Regions from separate parts of the Undibacterium sp. Tian12W genome, predicted to be linked through region 1. Evidence: predicted binding sites of a transcription regulator. Region 1 holds the regulator's gene; the other holds the start of a gene.
The links. The regulator sigma-54, encoded in region 1, starts transcription at its own class of promoters, with help from an activator protein. The targets are predictions, from matches to a motif close to TGGCANGNAANCTGCTTT.

Region 1 (7,672 bases):
GTAAAAATTGCTGTGTCTCTTAGTACTAAGCTCTGTATGCACTCGGATTTCGAACTCAGGAATTACCTTTGGTGCACGTGACAATCGCGCTGCGTGACGTGCCAATGAAAGAACTTGGTCTGGGGAGCACGCGTCATTGCATGTATCATTTAGGCTTGGAGCTGAGGCCGTTGATTCAGGCCTAGAAAGCGAGTCAAGAAGATCGAGCAGACGGGTATGCTCTTTCGTCCCGTTCTGATTAATTGTTGTTGTGTAATTAACGAGGTGGATGCCATAGTTACGTCTCCAGTAGTCAGTTTCCGCCTCAGTCAAGTCGGCCATAATGGCATAGTGGTCACGAGTGCCACCTTTGTAAGTATTCGCAAGTAGATCCCGGACGTAAAGAAAATCTGGATCTCGCAAACCAAACCCAAGGTAAACAACTGGTCGACTTGCTAGCAGTATTTTCAAAGATTCTAATGCATTCTGTCGTTCTCCTTGAGGAAGTAATTGTCGATACTGCTCGCGCGTCAGAATTATGCTGTCACTGTCTGCCGCATCACCGTGAGGCTTAAAGACAAAGTCAATGGCGCGAGCGTGGATAATTTCGGCGGTTTCAGTCAGATGTCGATTCGTTATTGGTGGACGGAAAAATCGATCTGGTTGCCATTGCCGGAGAGCTTCTTCAATGAGATTATCGTAGTTCGTTGTGACAAAGCAGCGGGTTCTCAAAGCTACAATTTTTCTGTGAATATCATGCGGTCTAGCGACGCCATATCGACATGTGGCCCGAATAAAGTCGCCAATCTGCTGCTTCGTTAATTTATCAAACCCGTAGCTTGCAGCTTGTAATAGGTCACCACGGCCAACCTCCGCACGAACAAGCTCGGCGTTGGCACCTACTGATTCGACAAATTTCGCAAGTTCTTCAATTAGTCCTGACCAAGATGGAAGCCCTGACCATAATGATATTCCAGACCCAATGAATAAGACTGTATCTTCTTGAGTGAGAATTTGTTTCAGCTTATCCATAAAACTTTCCATTTTGTGATTGAACATTTACTGAATTTGAACAGTTAACCTTACAATACAGTGAATGAATACTATCTTCAATACTCGGAAAGTGCAGCTAAGTACCACGATTGTTGAAGCAACTAATCACAGACATAATACGTGCGCACATTACTTGAAGCTTTTTGCCCCGGCTTGTATCGACAGGGGACAAACGTTTTAGTCAAAGTACGTCATTTAACGAGCGACATGGCATGCCGCGAACGCCACTGGATTCCAGCTAATAGCACGCTGGAATGACGTTAATATGTATGCGGATTGTCTCAGAGTAATTCAGTTACTGATTGATGTAAATTGTTAACCTCAAAACCATTCACCCAACAAAAAGGACGCCTTCTAGCGTCCTTGTTTTGGATGTCCACAACCCTGTCAGGGTAAGGACTGGGGTCTTATGAAGCCGATGCCGGATCAGGTATGTGCTTGATGGCGTCGTGCTGATGGTCTTGCATTTTATCTTTATGCTTGATGACCTGGCGATCAAGTTTATCTACCAGTGCATCGATTGCTGCATACAGATCATGCGCCAGGCTTTCAACGTGAATATCTTTACCGCTGATATGCAAATTGATGTCGGCTTTGTGTCGTTTTTCCTTTTCCCGGAGCTTGTCCACCGTCAGGATGACGGCGATATCAATGACCTGGTCGAAATGCCGCCTGATACGTTCTAGTTTGGTATGTACATATTCACGAATTGCAGGAGTTACTTCGACGTGATGTCCACTGATGGTGAGATTCATACTGTGCTCCTATAGTGATGTTGCTTGCTATAACGATACGCTCTCAGCATTTATTTGCCTTGAGCTAAATCATATATAGCAATTCAAACCGTGATTACAAGGACTGCTTACAAAGATTTACGCAAACTGACTGGGGGGATTTTGAGGGCTTCACGGTATTTGGCAACTGTCCGTCGGGCAATTACCATGCCCTGTTCACCCAGCATGTCTGCAATTTTGCTATCAGAGAGTGGGCTTTTCTGGTCTTCTGCTCCTATCAACTGCTTGATGAGTGCACGTATCGCGGTGGAAGATGCTTCACCCCCTGTTTCCGTCGCGACATGGCTGCCGAAAAAGTACTTCAACTCAAACATGCCATGTGGGGTCAACATGTATTTTTGGGTTGTTACACGTGAGATAGTGCTCTCGTGTAATCCTAGTGTATCAGCAATTTCGCGCAAAACAAGGGGGCGCATTGCAACAGCACCGTGCGTGAAAAAATTGCGTTGCCTTTCGACTATGGCTTGTGCAACGCGCAATATAGTCTCAAAACGTTGCCGCATATTCTTGATGAGCCAGCGGGCTTCCTGCAATTGCGCGCCCATGCCAGCCTCGCCACGGTTTTGCTTCATGATGTTGGCATACATGCTGCTTACCCGCAGCCTGGGCATGACATCCTGATTCAGCATGACTTGCCAGCCGTTGCCGGATTTTCTGACGATCACATCTGGTACGACATAGTCCGATTCATCGGCAGCAAAGGCCAGGCCAGGTCGTGGTTTGCACAGGCGGATAATGGTTTGTGCATCGCGCAAATCTTCGTCGTCGCAATCGAAGATTTTCTTGAGTTTGGTGAAATCTCTTTGTGCAAATAAAGCCAGTTGTGTTTCAACAATTTGCAATGCCAGCCTGCGTGTGACGAAAGCAACTTTTGGCAGACGCCTGATTTGCAAGGCCAGGCATTCAGACGGGCTGCGCGCACCGACACCTGCCGGATCAAAGCTTTGCAGCATGTTCAGCGCAAACGCCAGCTCTTCTGGTTCTACGCACAGTTCCAGTGGTAAACTGGCATGTATTTCATCTAATGTTTCGGTCAGGTAACCGTTATTGTCGAGCGCATCGATCATCAACTCGACCAGGGCACGGTCACGCGGTTCGCGCAGGTTAAGACGCATCTGTTCCTGCAAGTGCTCACGCAGGGTGATATGGGCTGCACCGAGCTGCGGGCGGCCATCTTCATCATCGCCAGATTTGCTGCCATGCTGTACATCATCAAAGCCCCAGTCTTCTTCGCTGGAAGTGGTGCTGTCATTGCTGATGACGGTTTCTGCATCTGCGGCAGTCGGTTCTGCTGACCTGTCACTGTCTTCTCTTGCTGCCGGTGCTTCCATGCCGGCATCTGCAGAAGTACTGCTGGTATTGATGGCACCATCGGCCAGCAGGCGTACGGCGTGATCGAGGGGATCATCGACACGTTCCAGCATGGGGTTATCGGTCAGCAGCGTCTCCAGCTCCTGATGCAATTCCAAAGTGGATAACTGCAATAATCGTATTGATTGCTGCAATTGCGGCGTTAAGGCCAGATGTTGTGAGGTACGTAGTTGCAGGCTTTGTTTCATGATGATTCCCGTCACATCCGGAAGTGTTCTCCGAGATAAACGCGACGTACAGATTCATTTTGTATGATGTCGTCAGGCTTGCCGCTGGCAAGTACCGCGCCCTGGTTGATGATATAGGCGTGATCGCAGATGCCCAGGGTTTCGCGTACATTATGATCGGTGATCAAGACACCTATGCCGCGTTCCTTGAGGAAGCGCACGATGCGTTGAATTTCGATGACGGCGATAGGATCAACACCGGCAAAGGGCTCATCGAGCAAGACAAAGCGTGGGTTGGTCGCGAGTGCGCGGGCAATTTCGACGCGGCGGCGTTCACCACCTGACAGTGACAAGGCCTGGCTTTCACGTATTTTTTCTATCTGCAAATCTGCCAGCAGGGCATTGAGCCTTTGCTCAATTTTCTTGGCACCGAGATATTTGCCTTCGCTGTCTTTTTGCAATTCGAGTACGGCACGGATATTGTCCTCTACCGTCAGCTTGCGAAATACCGAAGCTTCTTGCGGCAGGTAAGACAAACCCAGTACGGCGCGTTCATGGATAGGCAGTTGAGAAATATTCACGTCATCGATCGTGATATCCCCTGCGTCGGAAGGTACCAGGCCGACGATCATGTAAAACGAAGTGGTTTTGCCTGCGCCATTCGGGCCCAGCAAACCCACGACTTCGCCACTTTTCAATAGCAGTGAGACATCGCGCACGACCTGGCGCGCGCCATAGCGCTTTTGCAAGCCCTTGACAAGCAAGGTGCTGCTTGACTGTGCAGTCATCTTATTTAGCCTGTTTTTCTGGTTTTGGTTGCAAGGTGATGGTGATATTGCCTGAACCATCTACATGCTGGCCACTGGTCGAATTCGTGCCAACAAAAACATCATTCTTGCTGTCATAAGACAGGTATTCACCTTCCTGTTCCTGGGTGACGCGTTTGCCTTCGAGGTAGCGTACCTTGGCCTTGGAAATGAATTTGACGATTTCTGTACTCTGGTTGTATTCAGCACGGTCAGCTTCGCCATCTACCCACAGATCAGGGCCACCATCGCGTTTCTGGCGGAAGGTGACTTTGCGGCCACTGCCACCTGTCAGAACAACAAACTGATCGCCATTCGGGGCTTCGGTCACGACGGCACTCTCAGAAGTGACGGTCAGGGTGCCGCGCACCAGGGACACGCCCTTGGATAATCTGCTGACGCTGGCTTTGCCATCACTGATGCCATAACCTGCTTTGATGATGGTTTCTTTATTACTATCGGCTTTTTCTGCATTCGCAGAAACACAGGCCAGGCCCAGGCAGGCCAGGCTGATCAAGCGTGTGACGCTAAATGATGTTTTGATCATGTGCATATTCGCTTTCTTGCTTATTTATTCCCGGTTTTGGGGGCGGGTTCACGTTTCTTGAGTTGAATGTAAACCTTGCTCAGCAATTCCAGGCCTTGGGTTGAATTATTGGCAATCATGCCAGTTGCAGTTGAGTGCAGTTTGCCGGTCGTAATTGAAACCGGTTTGTCGGTTTTAACGATATCGTCATCCGGCAGGAGCAAAAGATAATCAGACTCCACACGCACGAATTGTGAACTCAGGCCCTCGGGCCTTTCCATGCTGACATTGTCATACAGATGAACCATGTCATGCTCGCGCTTGGGCGTGGTCAGCGATGATTTTTGCGATACCACGGCGAGTTCAGCACGCAGATGCAGCGGTGGTCTGTCCTTGTCAAAGCTGTTGATCTGCGGGTGCTTGATTTCTATATTGTCAGTCCGCGGCAAATGCACCAGGCTGTCACCAGTGATATGGTAATTGGCCTTGCCATTGTTCGATAACCGGATGAAATTGAATTTCTCGACATAGTAATCAGGCGCTGATCTGGCGGAAGTGCGGTTTTGCTCATCGTCGGCATGCCGGCGTATGACTTCCATGACCCAGATCGTGCCCATGGTGATCACGCCCAGCAGGATCACGGCCAGCCAGATGCGGAAGCGGTCTATGGTCATTTGGGGTTTCATGTCAGATATGCTTGTAAAGCCTGTTCATATTTGCCCTGGGCACGCAGGATGAAGTCGCAGACTTCGCGCGCAGCACCCTGGCCGCCACTGGCTCTGGTGATGTACTGAACACGTTGTTGTACTTCAGCATGGGCATTCGGTACGCTGGCTGCAAAGCCAACCCTGGTCAGTATCGGTAAATCAATCACGTCGTCACCGATAAAGCCGCAGTGTTCAGCAGGGATATCCAGCTTCGCCAGCAGGTCAAGAAATGCACTCTTCTTGTCATGGATACCCTGGCTGACATGGCTGATGCCAAGATCAGCCGCTCGCTTGCTGACGATGGCCGATTGCCGCGCACTGATGATGGCCGTGATAATGCCTGCCTGTTGCAAGAGCTTGATACCTTGCCCATCCAGCACATTAAAGCATTTCATCATTTCGCCGTCTGGCCCAAAGTACAGGCTGCCATCAGTCAGTATGCCATCGACATCAAAAATCATGAGCCGGACTTTGCTGGCTCTTTCTACAGAATCTACAGGATTATTCATCAGATCACCTTGGCCCTGGTCAGGTCATGGATATGCAAGGCACCCACCAGCTTGCCGCTGTCGTCAGCGACCAGCAACTGGTTGATGCGGTAAGTTTCCATGACTTCGACGGCTTCGACAGCCAATTGTTCCGGGCGTATGCGGCGCGGCGCGTGGTTCATGACATCGGCAATGCGCAACTGGGTGAAATCACGCGTGCCATCCATCAGGCGGCGCAAGTCACCATCGGTGAAGATGCCCAGCACCTGCTGCTGTTCATCCACTACGGCAGTCATCGCCATACCTTTTTTGGTAATTTCCAGCAGCGCAGTTTTCAGGCTGGTTTCTGGCCCCACCTGCGGGATGTCTCCATTGGTGCGCATGACATCCCTGACGTGCGTCAGCAGACGGCGACCGAGTGATCCACCAGGGTGGGAGCGGGCAAAGTCTTCTTCGCGAAAACCTCGTGCATCCAGCACCGCCACCGCCAGGGCATCACCGAGTGCCAGCGTGACTGTGGTGCTGGCCGTTGGTGCCAGGTTCAGCGGGCAGGCTTCTTTGTCTACATGCAGGTTCAAATGAATATCAGCCAGTTTGCCCAGACTGGATTCCGGGTTGCCGGTCATGGCAATCAGTTTTACACCCAGACGCTTGATGATAGGCAGGATAGACATCAACTCAGATGCTTCGCCAGAATAAGAGATGGCGATAAACACATCCTGCGGTGTCACCATGCCCAGGTCCCCATGGGCAGCCTCAGCCGGATGGACAAAAAACGATGGGGTGCCGGTGGAGGCAAAGGTCGACGCAATCTTGCGCGCAATATGACCAGACTTGCCTATGCCAGAAACCACGACCCTACCGTGGCATGCCAACAACATGCTGACTGCCTGTGCGAATCCGGCAGCATCGCCATTGCCCAGGCGTTTTTGCAGGGCAAGCAGGGCGTCAGCCTCGATTTGCAGGGTCTCGCGAGCCAGTTTCAGGGCGCGTTGCGCTGCGACAGCCGGGTCTGTCGGTGCTTGTTGTTTAAAAGTTAAAGGTGCATTCAGTTCATTCATGCCAGAAGTATAAACGAAATCCTCAAAGCAAAAACTTTGCCAGTTGTAACGTAATGAATTATGTTTGCCCAAAAGCAGGATAGCAAGGCGATAAATCGGCAATAATAGGCGACATGACAGGACTGGACACCACACTTTTATTGCTGGCTGCTGCCGTATTGGGCGTGGTCGCATTCCGTATGCTGCAACTACCGCCCATGCTGGGTTATCTGGTGGTTGGCATCTTCATAGGCCCGCACGGTTTTGGCATGGCAGAAGACAGTGCCGTGACCCATGAACTGGCCGAATTTGGCGTGGTCTTCCTGATGTTTTCGATAGGACTGGAGTTCTCGCTGTCCAAACTCATGGCCATGCGCAAGGCGGTATTTGGCCTCGGGATGGCGCAGGTACTGGTCACTATACTGACCAGCATGGTATTTGGCTGGGTAGCCAGCCGCTTTTTACCAGGCATGTTCCAGATCAGTTGGGAAGCCTCATTCGCCCTTGGCGGCGCATTGGCGATGTCCTCAACCGCCATCGTCTCGAAAATGCTGACGGAAAGGCTGGAGCTGGAAAGCCTGCATGGCAGGCAGATTATCAGCGTGCTGCTGTTCCAGGATCTGGCCGTGGTGCCGCTGCTGATCCTCGTGCCTGCGCTGGCATCAAAATCCCCTGATCTTGGTAAAACCCTGGCGCTGGCGAGTGGCAAGGCGGTGGTGGTGCTGGTCTTGCTGCTGGTGG
Region 2 (7,672 bases), on a different contig from region 1:
CAGGGTTTGTTGCAGGGCTGCTTCAGGGTTTTGGTGCGACAGGGCAGTGATGGCAGTCAGCGATAGCAATGCATGCAATTGCCTTTGCTGTTCCTCGCGTGCAAATTCACTCTCTACACAATCCGCCAGGTCACGCAGGGCAGCCAGGTCTTCTGCACTGAGTATGCGCGGTTTGGTGTCGATGATGCACAGGGTACCCAGGCTCTGGCCATTACGTGCACGCAAGGGTGCACCAGCATAAAAGCGGATATTGGGGGCATTGCTGACCAGAGGATTGTCGCTGAAACGCGCATCCTGGCTGGCATCAGCGACATACAGAATATCAGGCTTGAGTATCGCATGGCCGCAGAAAGAAATATCTCTCGCCGTTTCGCCGACATCCATACCCTGTTTTGATTTGAACCATTGACGCTCGCTATCGATGAGAGAAACCAGGGCAATCGGTGTCTTGAACAAATGGCTCGCCAGCCGCGTCAGCCGGTCAAAACGCTCTTCTGGTGGTGTGTCGAGTATGGCGCAGGCTTGCAGGGTTTGCAGGCGCAATATCTCATCGACAGGAAAATCAGGTGCTTGCATAGTGACGGTCAATCGTCAGCGTGGTTAGCCAGAGCGTCCAGCCACTTTTGCAGATTCTCGCCATACAAGGGTTTGCTGGCGAAATAGCCTTGCATGGAATCACAACCAAGCTGGCGCAGGCATTCCCGTTCGGCTGCGGTTTCTATACCTTCGGCAATCACGCTCAGGCCCAGGCCATGGCCCATTTCTATAATCGCCTTGACCAGGCCCTGGGTCGCTGGCAACTGGTCGATGTCGATGACAAAGCTGCGGTCTATCTTGAGTTCACTGACGGGCAGGCGTTGCAGGTAAGACAGGGAAGAATAACCGGTACCAAAATCATCAATGGATAAATCCAGACCGATGGCGCGCAGGCGGTTCAGCAACTCTATCGTACTGCCGGGGTCCTCCATGATGCCGCTCTCGGTAATTTCCAGTTTCAGCAATTTTGGGTTGAGCTCATACTGGCGCAACAGTGCGGCAATCTGGTCTGGAAAGCTGGTGTCGCGCAAATCATGAGTGCTGACATTGACGGCAATGGTCTGGCCAGGATATTTGTCTTGCCAGTTTTTGAGCGTGACGATGGCCTGTTCCAGCATCCACATGGTAAGCATGCTGATATAGCCGGTACGCTCGGCAAACGGAACAAATTCTGCTGGCGAAATAAAACCACGTACAGGATGTTGCCAGCGCACCAGTGCTTCAAAACCATAAGCCTTGCCTGTTACCAGGTAGAGCTTGGGTTGCAACCACATTTGCAATTCTGAGCCTCTGACGGCAGAGCGCAAGTCAGACAAGAGGCTCAGGTGGGTCAGGCGTGATGCCTCCTGCGCATCGGTATACCAGGCGGATGAGTTGGCGCTGCGTTTGGCGGCATACAGGGCAACCTCGGCATTGCGTATCAGCGTCATCAAGGGCAACGGTGTGGTTGCAGTGATGGCAAAGCCATATACCAGACTGACATCGACAGAATGCTGGCCGCATCTGACCGGCTCATCCATGGCTGCATCTATGCGCTGATGCAGGTCTTCTAGCGCGGCTTTGGAAACATCATGGCAGAGTATTGCAAATGCACCGCCAGCCAGTCTTGCCAGCCAGGGTGTTTGGCTTGCAGTGTTCTTGCTGATGACGGTTTTAAGCCGCAAGGCTACATCTGAGATGACAGTGTCGCCAGTATCAAAACCCAGGGTTTCATTGATGACCTTCAGCCGTGCCAGGTCCATCAGGATAAAGCCTTGATGTGGCAAGCCCTGGCCTTCATGAGTCTTGAGCAACAGGGTGCGGTTGGGCAGGCCGGTCAGGCTGTCGTAGTAAGCCAGTCGTTCGACAGTTTGTTCGCGTATGCTTATGGCCTCTGCCATGGTATTGAGGGCTTCGCCCACACGTGCGACTTCTTCTGTCTTGCTGGGAATAAAACGGGTCTGATAATCACCTTTGGCAATTTGCAGGGCGCTGGTTTCCAGCCTTGCCAATGGCCGGACTACGCTGCGGGTGGTCAGCCAGGCCAGCAATGCTGCGAGAATGACACCAAAGACAGACAGCATGGCGACCATGGTGCCGGTCTTTTCCAGTTCCATTTGCGCTTCTGCCTGATGGGCCAGGATTAATTCCTGCTCCCGCTTGAGGAATGTTTTGGACTGTTCCAACAACGCATCGAGCGCCGGTTTGACACGCGTACTAAAGCTGTTTTTGGCAGCATCCTGCCCTTCATCTTCGAGCTGATTGACAGTATCAAGATAATGCTGCTGATAGATTGCGCGCTTTTGCTTGAGTAGTTTGAGGCTGTTTAATTGCTCGTCGTCACTGAGGCTGGCCTCAAGATCGCTGATGAGCTGGTCTATGCGGCGATTTTTTTCATCAACAATACTGTATTCAGGTACCCGTTGTTCATAAGGAACTGTCAGGAATTGCAATAATGCTCTGCCGACGTTTTCTGTCGCTACACTGAGTTCTTGCACATACAAGAGACTTTGCACCTCTTTGCGGGCAAATTGATCATTGCGCGCAGTCATATTGCGAATTTGTGAAATTGGCAACAGCAAGACGATACTGAACAGTATTAGCAGCAAAGCATAGCTCAATGCCAGCCGCATGCCTATACGGCGCAAGCGCAGGAGCTGGATCAGGCGATGAAAGCTGTTCGACATAAATATGGCCGCAATATAGTCTTGAGTCTTAGTCTGGTAAAAAGTTGCCGGCACACAAGCGCCTGCTACTACAGGCTTATGTTAATGCACTATTAACAGCGAGGGCAATACTATTGTGCAGGGATCAACGGGCGATCAGTATATACAACATCAGCACATTGGCGACGATGGACAATACTGCCAGCATGCGCCAGGTGGCCAGCGGGTCGCGTTGTGCCAGGGGTTTGGCTTGCGGGGCGGGCAGGGGATGGGCGGCACCGCGTTCCAGTGCCAGTAAAAATTCTTCTGCAGTTTCAAAGCGTTCAGCTTCGTCACGTGCCACGGCTTTGAGCAAGACATTTTCAAGCCAGTGTGGCAAGTCGGGACGGTAGCGCCCCGGCGACGCAGGCTCAGCAAACTTGGGGCGCTGGAAAGGTTCGATTTCGCCATAGGGGTAGTGGCGTGTCAGCAAATAGTAAAGTGTGACGCCAGTGGCATACAGATCAGTGGCGCGGGATGGTGCTGCGCCCTGGAACTGTTCCGGCGCTAAAAATGAAGGCGTGCCTGCCATGCTGTGGCTGGCATTGCCCTGGCCATCCTGGCTGTCAAAGCCGGATTGCGCGACACCAAGGTCAAGAATGCGGATTTCGTCATCGTCCCCCAGATGGACATTGGCGGGCTTGATATCCCTGTGCAAGATGCTGCGCCTGTGCAGCGCACCGATGGCGCGTACCAGCTTGCCACCATAAGCGACTGCTTCTGGTATCGTGAAATGCTGCCCGGCTTCCAGCCTTTGTTGCAGGGATGCACCAGCATGCCAGGTTGAGAGATAGTACAGGTAGTTTCTTTGATCGGGCGTGATCACCTGGGGAAAGAAGCGCGCTACCACGCGCTTGGCCAGCCATGCTTCATGCGCAAAGGCTGAGCGCTCCTGTGCATCATTGGCCTTGTCGGGATGCAGGGTTTTTAACACCAGTTGGCGGTGATGAGTGGTATCGCTGACGCGGTACAGTATCGTCGTCAGCGAGGTATGCATGACTTCTTCTATCGCATAGCCATCAAGGGTTTGGCCGGGCTTCATGCGTGGTGGTACAGGCAGGGCGTGCAACTCGCTGATGGCATCGCGCAACTCACCTTCTGGCAAGCTGTCTATACGTGCAATCACGGCACTGCAGTTGTCTTGCGACCCCGCTTTCAGTGCGGCTGCGCATAAAGATTCGCAGGCAGCCTCACTGCTCAGCTTGCCTGTGCTGACTTGCTTCAAAAAATCTGTCAGATCATATTCTGTGAGACTGGCCCAGATGCCATCACAAGCCAGCAAAAAGACATCATTGACACGCAACTCACCCATGCCATGATCGATGACGAGGTGATTATCGAGGCCTATGGCGCGGGTCAGCACATGCTGCATCTCCGGTCTGTCCCAGACATGGTCCTGGGTGAGTTTTTGCAAGGCACCGTCACGCAACAGGTAACAGCGGGTATCGCCTACATGGGCGCTGTAATACATGCGTCCGCGCAAGACCAGTGAGGTCATGGTGGTGGCCATGCCTGCCAGCTCACGGCGGACTGAGCCTTGCTGCTGCACCCAGCTATTCATGGCGACCAGCACCTTGTCGAGTGCTGTTGTTACTTCCCAGGTGTCAGGCGTGGCATAGTAATCGGTCAGCAGGCCACGTACTACATATTCAGCCGCTTCGCGCCCGCCTTCATTGCCAGAGACGCCGTCGGCTACTGCCAATACCATTCCCTTGCAGGACAGCTCGGGTTCGCCTGGCGTGACCATGCCGACAAAGTCTTCATTACGCGGGCGTATGCCAGCGACGCTGTGATGTCCTGTGCTGACTGTCAGTGGCATGTTTGTGTATTTTGTGTATTCAGATTTTTGCAGTAGTCATGGCGGCAGAGCCCCAGGTCGTGCGCCAGCGTTTCTTGACCAATGATAAACCCAGCAAGGCGATGATGGCGAGGCTGGCGAAAATCGACAAGCCTATTTGATAACTGCCGGTGATCTGCCGTGAATAACCCATGCTGGCCGCCAGATAAAAACCGCCTATGCCACCAGCCATGCCTACCAGGCCAGTCATGACACCCATCTCTTTACGAAAGCGCTGAGGAACCAGCTGGAATACTGCACCATTCCCCGTACCCAGAGCCAGCATGGCAACCACGAATATACATACCGCAGCGGTAGCAGATTGCAAACCGATGGACGCAATGAACAGGAAGGCAGAAGCAACGGTGTACATGACAGACAGGGTTTTGATGCCACCTATGCGGTCAGCAATACGGCCACCCATAGGGCGCACCAGAGAACCGGCAAACACGCAGGCAGCAGTGAAGTAACCGGCTGTGATTGGCGTTAAACCATATTGCGTATTGAAATAAATCGTCAGGGAAGATGCCAGGCCAGAGAAGCCACCAAAGGTGACGCTGTAAAAGAACATGAACCACCACGCGTCTTTGTCTTTCAGTACGGCCAGGTATTCAGTCAGGGATTTGCTAGGCGCGTCGCCCGGTGCATCCTTGGCGAAAATCAGGTAAACCGCCAAAGCGATGAATAAGGGTATCAGTGCCAGGCCAAACACGTTTTGCCAGCCAAAGGCGATGGCAAGTGCTGGTGCAAACAAGGCGGCAAAGGCAGTGCCAGAATTGCCTGCACCCGCTATCCCCAAGGCAGTGCCCTGATGTTCAGGCGGATACCAGCGCGATGCCAGCGGCAATGCCACGGCAAAGGCAGAACCTGCGACGCCCAGGATCACGCCGAGGAACAGTAGTTGTTCATAAGTGTGCAAATTACCCAGCCATGCCCAGCACAAGCCTATCAGCACGACGATCTGGCCTATCAATCCTGCTTTCTTGGGTTTTAAATGATCGACCAGCACGCCCATGACGATGCGTAGCAAGGCACCAGCCAATAAGGGGGTGGCGACGACCAGGCCTTTTTGTGCTGCAGTCAGGCCCAGGTCCTTGGAAATCTGGATGGCGAGTGGCCCCAACAATACCCAGACCATAAAACTCAGGTCGAAATAAAAGAAGGATGCCAATAAGGTGGGTGTGTGCCCGGCTTTCCAGAAGGAAGTTTTTTGCATGATCGCTCCAATAGTGAACATGCATGCCACTTGCAAGGGACGTGCCATCAAAATGTGCAGGTGATTCGCGTATTCCATGATTAAAAACAAAACTTTCTGCGCAAAAACTGTGCGCGCTCTGAATTAAATGGTGCAATGCACCAGAATGGCTGAGTTTTGTATGAGTGCCGCGAGGATTTTTGGTGCATGCTTCAAGAAGTGGCATTGCTTTTGCTGCCAACCGAGGAATCCTCCGTTTTTCTTGGTGAAAACCATATTAATGCGCAGTTAAATTGGTGCAGGCTTATAAAAACAGCCTGGCTTTCCCTCTGATAAAAACGAACTGGCATTGCTCTTGCTTAGAGTCTGGGGAGACAAGCAAAGGAGCAGCCATGAAGAAACTTAAGCTAGTGATGGTAGGGAATGGTATGGCAGGTGTGCGTACCCTGGAAGAATTAATCAAGATCGCCCCCGACCTGTATGACATTACCGTATTTGGTGCAGAACCTTATGCCAATTACAACCGTATCCTGCTATCACCTGTATTGGCAGGCGAGCAAACCATCAAAGACATCATGCTCAATGATGTGGATTGGTATGAAGAAAATAATATCACCCTGCACCTGGGCAAAAAAATCGTTAAGATAGACAGGGCACGCCGTCTGGTGATCGCCGAAGATGGCACTCAGACTGAATACGACCGTCTGCTGCTGGCGACTGGCTCTACACCTTTCATGTTGCCGGTTCCCGGCAAGGATCTCAAGGGCGTGATTGCCTACCGCGACATCTACGACACCAATACCATGATAGAGGCGGCAGAAAAGCATACGCATGCTGTCGTTATCGGTGGAGGCCTGCTGGGCCTGGAAGCCGCCAATGGCTTGAAAATGCGCGGCATGAGCGTGTCTGTCGTGCATTTGCCAGGCTGGCTCATGGAACGCCAGCTTGATCCTGTTGCTGGCAAGATGCTGCAAAAATCTCTGGAAGACCGTGGCCTGAACTTCCTGCTCGAAAAAAATACTGAAGCCATCATCGGTGACGACGCTGGTCACGTCAAGGCCATACGCTTTACCGACGGCCTGGAAATCCCTGCGCAACTGATCGTCATGGCAGTTGGCATACGCCCCAATACTGCGCTGGCAGAATCTGCCGGGTTGTACTGCAATCGCGGCATCATCGTCAATGACACCATGCAGACTTATGACCCGCGCATTTACTCTGTTGGCGAATGCGTCAATCATCGCGGCACAGTGTATGGCCTGGTTGCCCCTTTGTTCGAAATGGCCAAGGTCTGCGCCAATCACCTGGCCAATTTTGGCATAGGCCGGTACCAGGGTTCAGTCACATCTACCAAGCTGAAAGTGACAGGCATAGACCTGTTTTCTGCCGGTGAATTCATGGGGGGCAAAGATACTGAAGAGATTATTTTGTCTGACCCCATAGGTGGTGTTTACAAGAAGCTCGTGGTCAAGGATGACAAGCTGATTGGTGCTTGTTTATATGGCGATACCGTAGATGGCAGCTGGTATTTCAAACTGCTGCGCGAAGGCAAGAATATTTCAGAAATCCGTGACTCATTGATGTTCGGCGAATCGAATACCGGTGACGTTGGTCATGAAGGACACACCAAGGCAACTGCCATGCCGGATGAGGCCGAGGTCTGTGGCTGTAACGGTGTCTGCAAGGGCACTATCGTCAAGGCCATCAAGGAAAAAGGCCTGTTCACACTCGACGATGTGCGCAAGCATACCAAGGCATCGGCATCCTGCGGTTCATGTACCGGGTTGGTAGAGCAGATCATCATGTTCACTGCCGGTGGTGATTATTCGACTGCTTCTAAAGTCAAACCCATGTGTGCTTGTACTGATCATAGCCATCAGCAAGTGCGCGATGCGATCAAGGCCAACAAGCTATTGACGG

Region 2: the regulator sigma-54 is predicted to act here: its motif matches at 5,803-5,820, upstream of ACO0LI_RS05215 (nitrate/nitrite transporter).

What each region holds. Positions count from the first base shown of each region.
Region 1 covers NZ_JBMPPK010000015.1:9,938-17,609, forward strand. The annotation lists gene ACO0LI_RS19095 (SIR2 family protein) at 1-1,011, opposite strand, end outside; gene hpf (ribosome hibernation-promoting factor, HPF/YfiA family) at 1,440-1,787, opposite strand; gene ACO0LI_RS19105 (RNA polymerase factor sigma-54) at 1,895-3,385, opposite strand; gene lptB (LPS export ABC transporter ATP-binding protein) at 3,397-4,152, opposite strand; gene ACO0LI_RS19115 (LptA/OstA family protein) at 4,154-4,717, opposite strand; gene lptC (LPS export ABC transporter periplasmic protein LptC) at 4,738-5,382, opposite strand; gene ACO0LI_RS19125 (KdsC family phosphatase) at 5,379-5,912, opposite strand; gene ACO0LI_RS19130 (KpsF/GutQ family sugar-phosphate isomerase) at 5,912-6,952, opposite strand; gene ACO0LI_RS19135 (monovalent cation:proton antiporter-2 (CPA2) family protein) at 7,066-7,672, shown strand, end outside.
Region 2 covers NZ_JBMPPK010000003.1:262,917-270,588, forward strand. The annotation lists gene ACO0LI_RS05200 (PAS domain S-box protein) at 1-576, opposite strand, end outside; gene ACO0LI_RS05205 (putative bifunctional diguanylate cyclase/phosphodiesterase) at 585-2,702, opposite strand; gene ACO0LI_RS05210 (protein kinase domain-containing protein) at 2,827-4,539, opposite strand; gene ACO0LI_RS05215 (nitrate/nitrite transporter) at 4,559-5,773, opposite strand; gene nirB (nitrite reductase large subunit NirB) at 6,145-7,672, shown strand, end outside.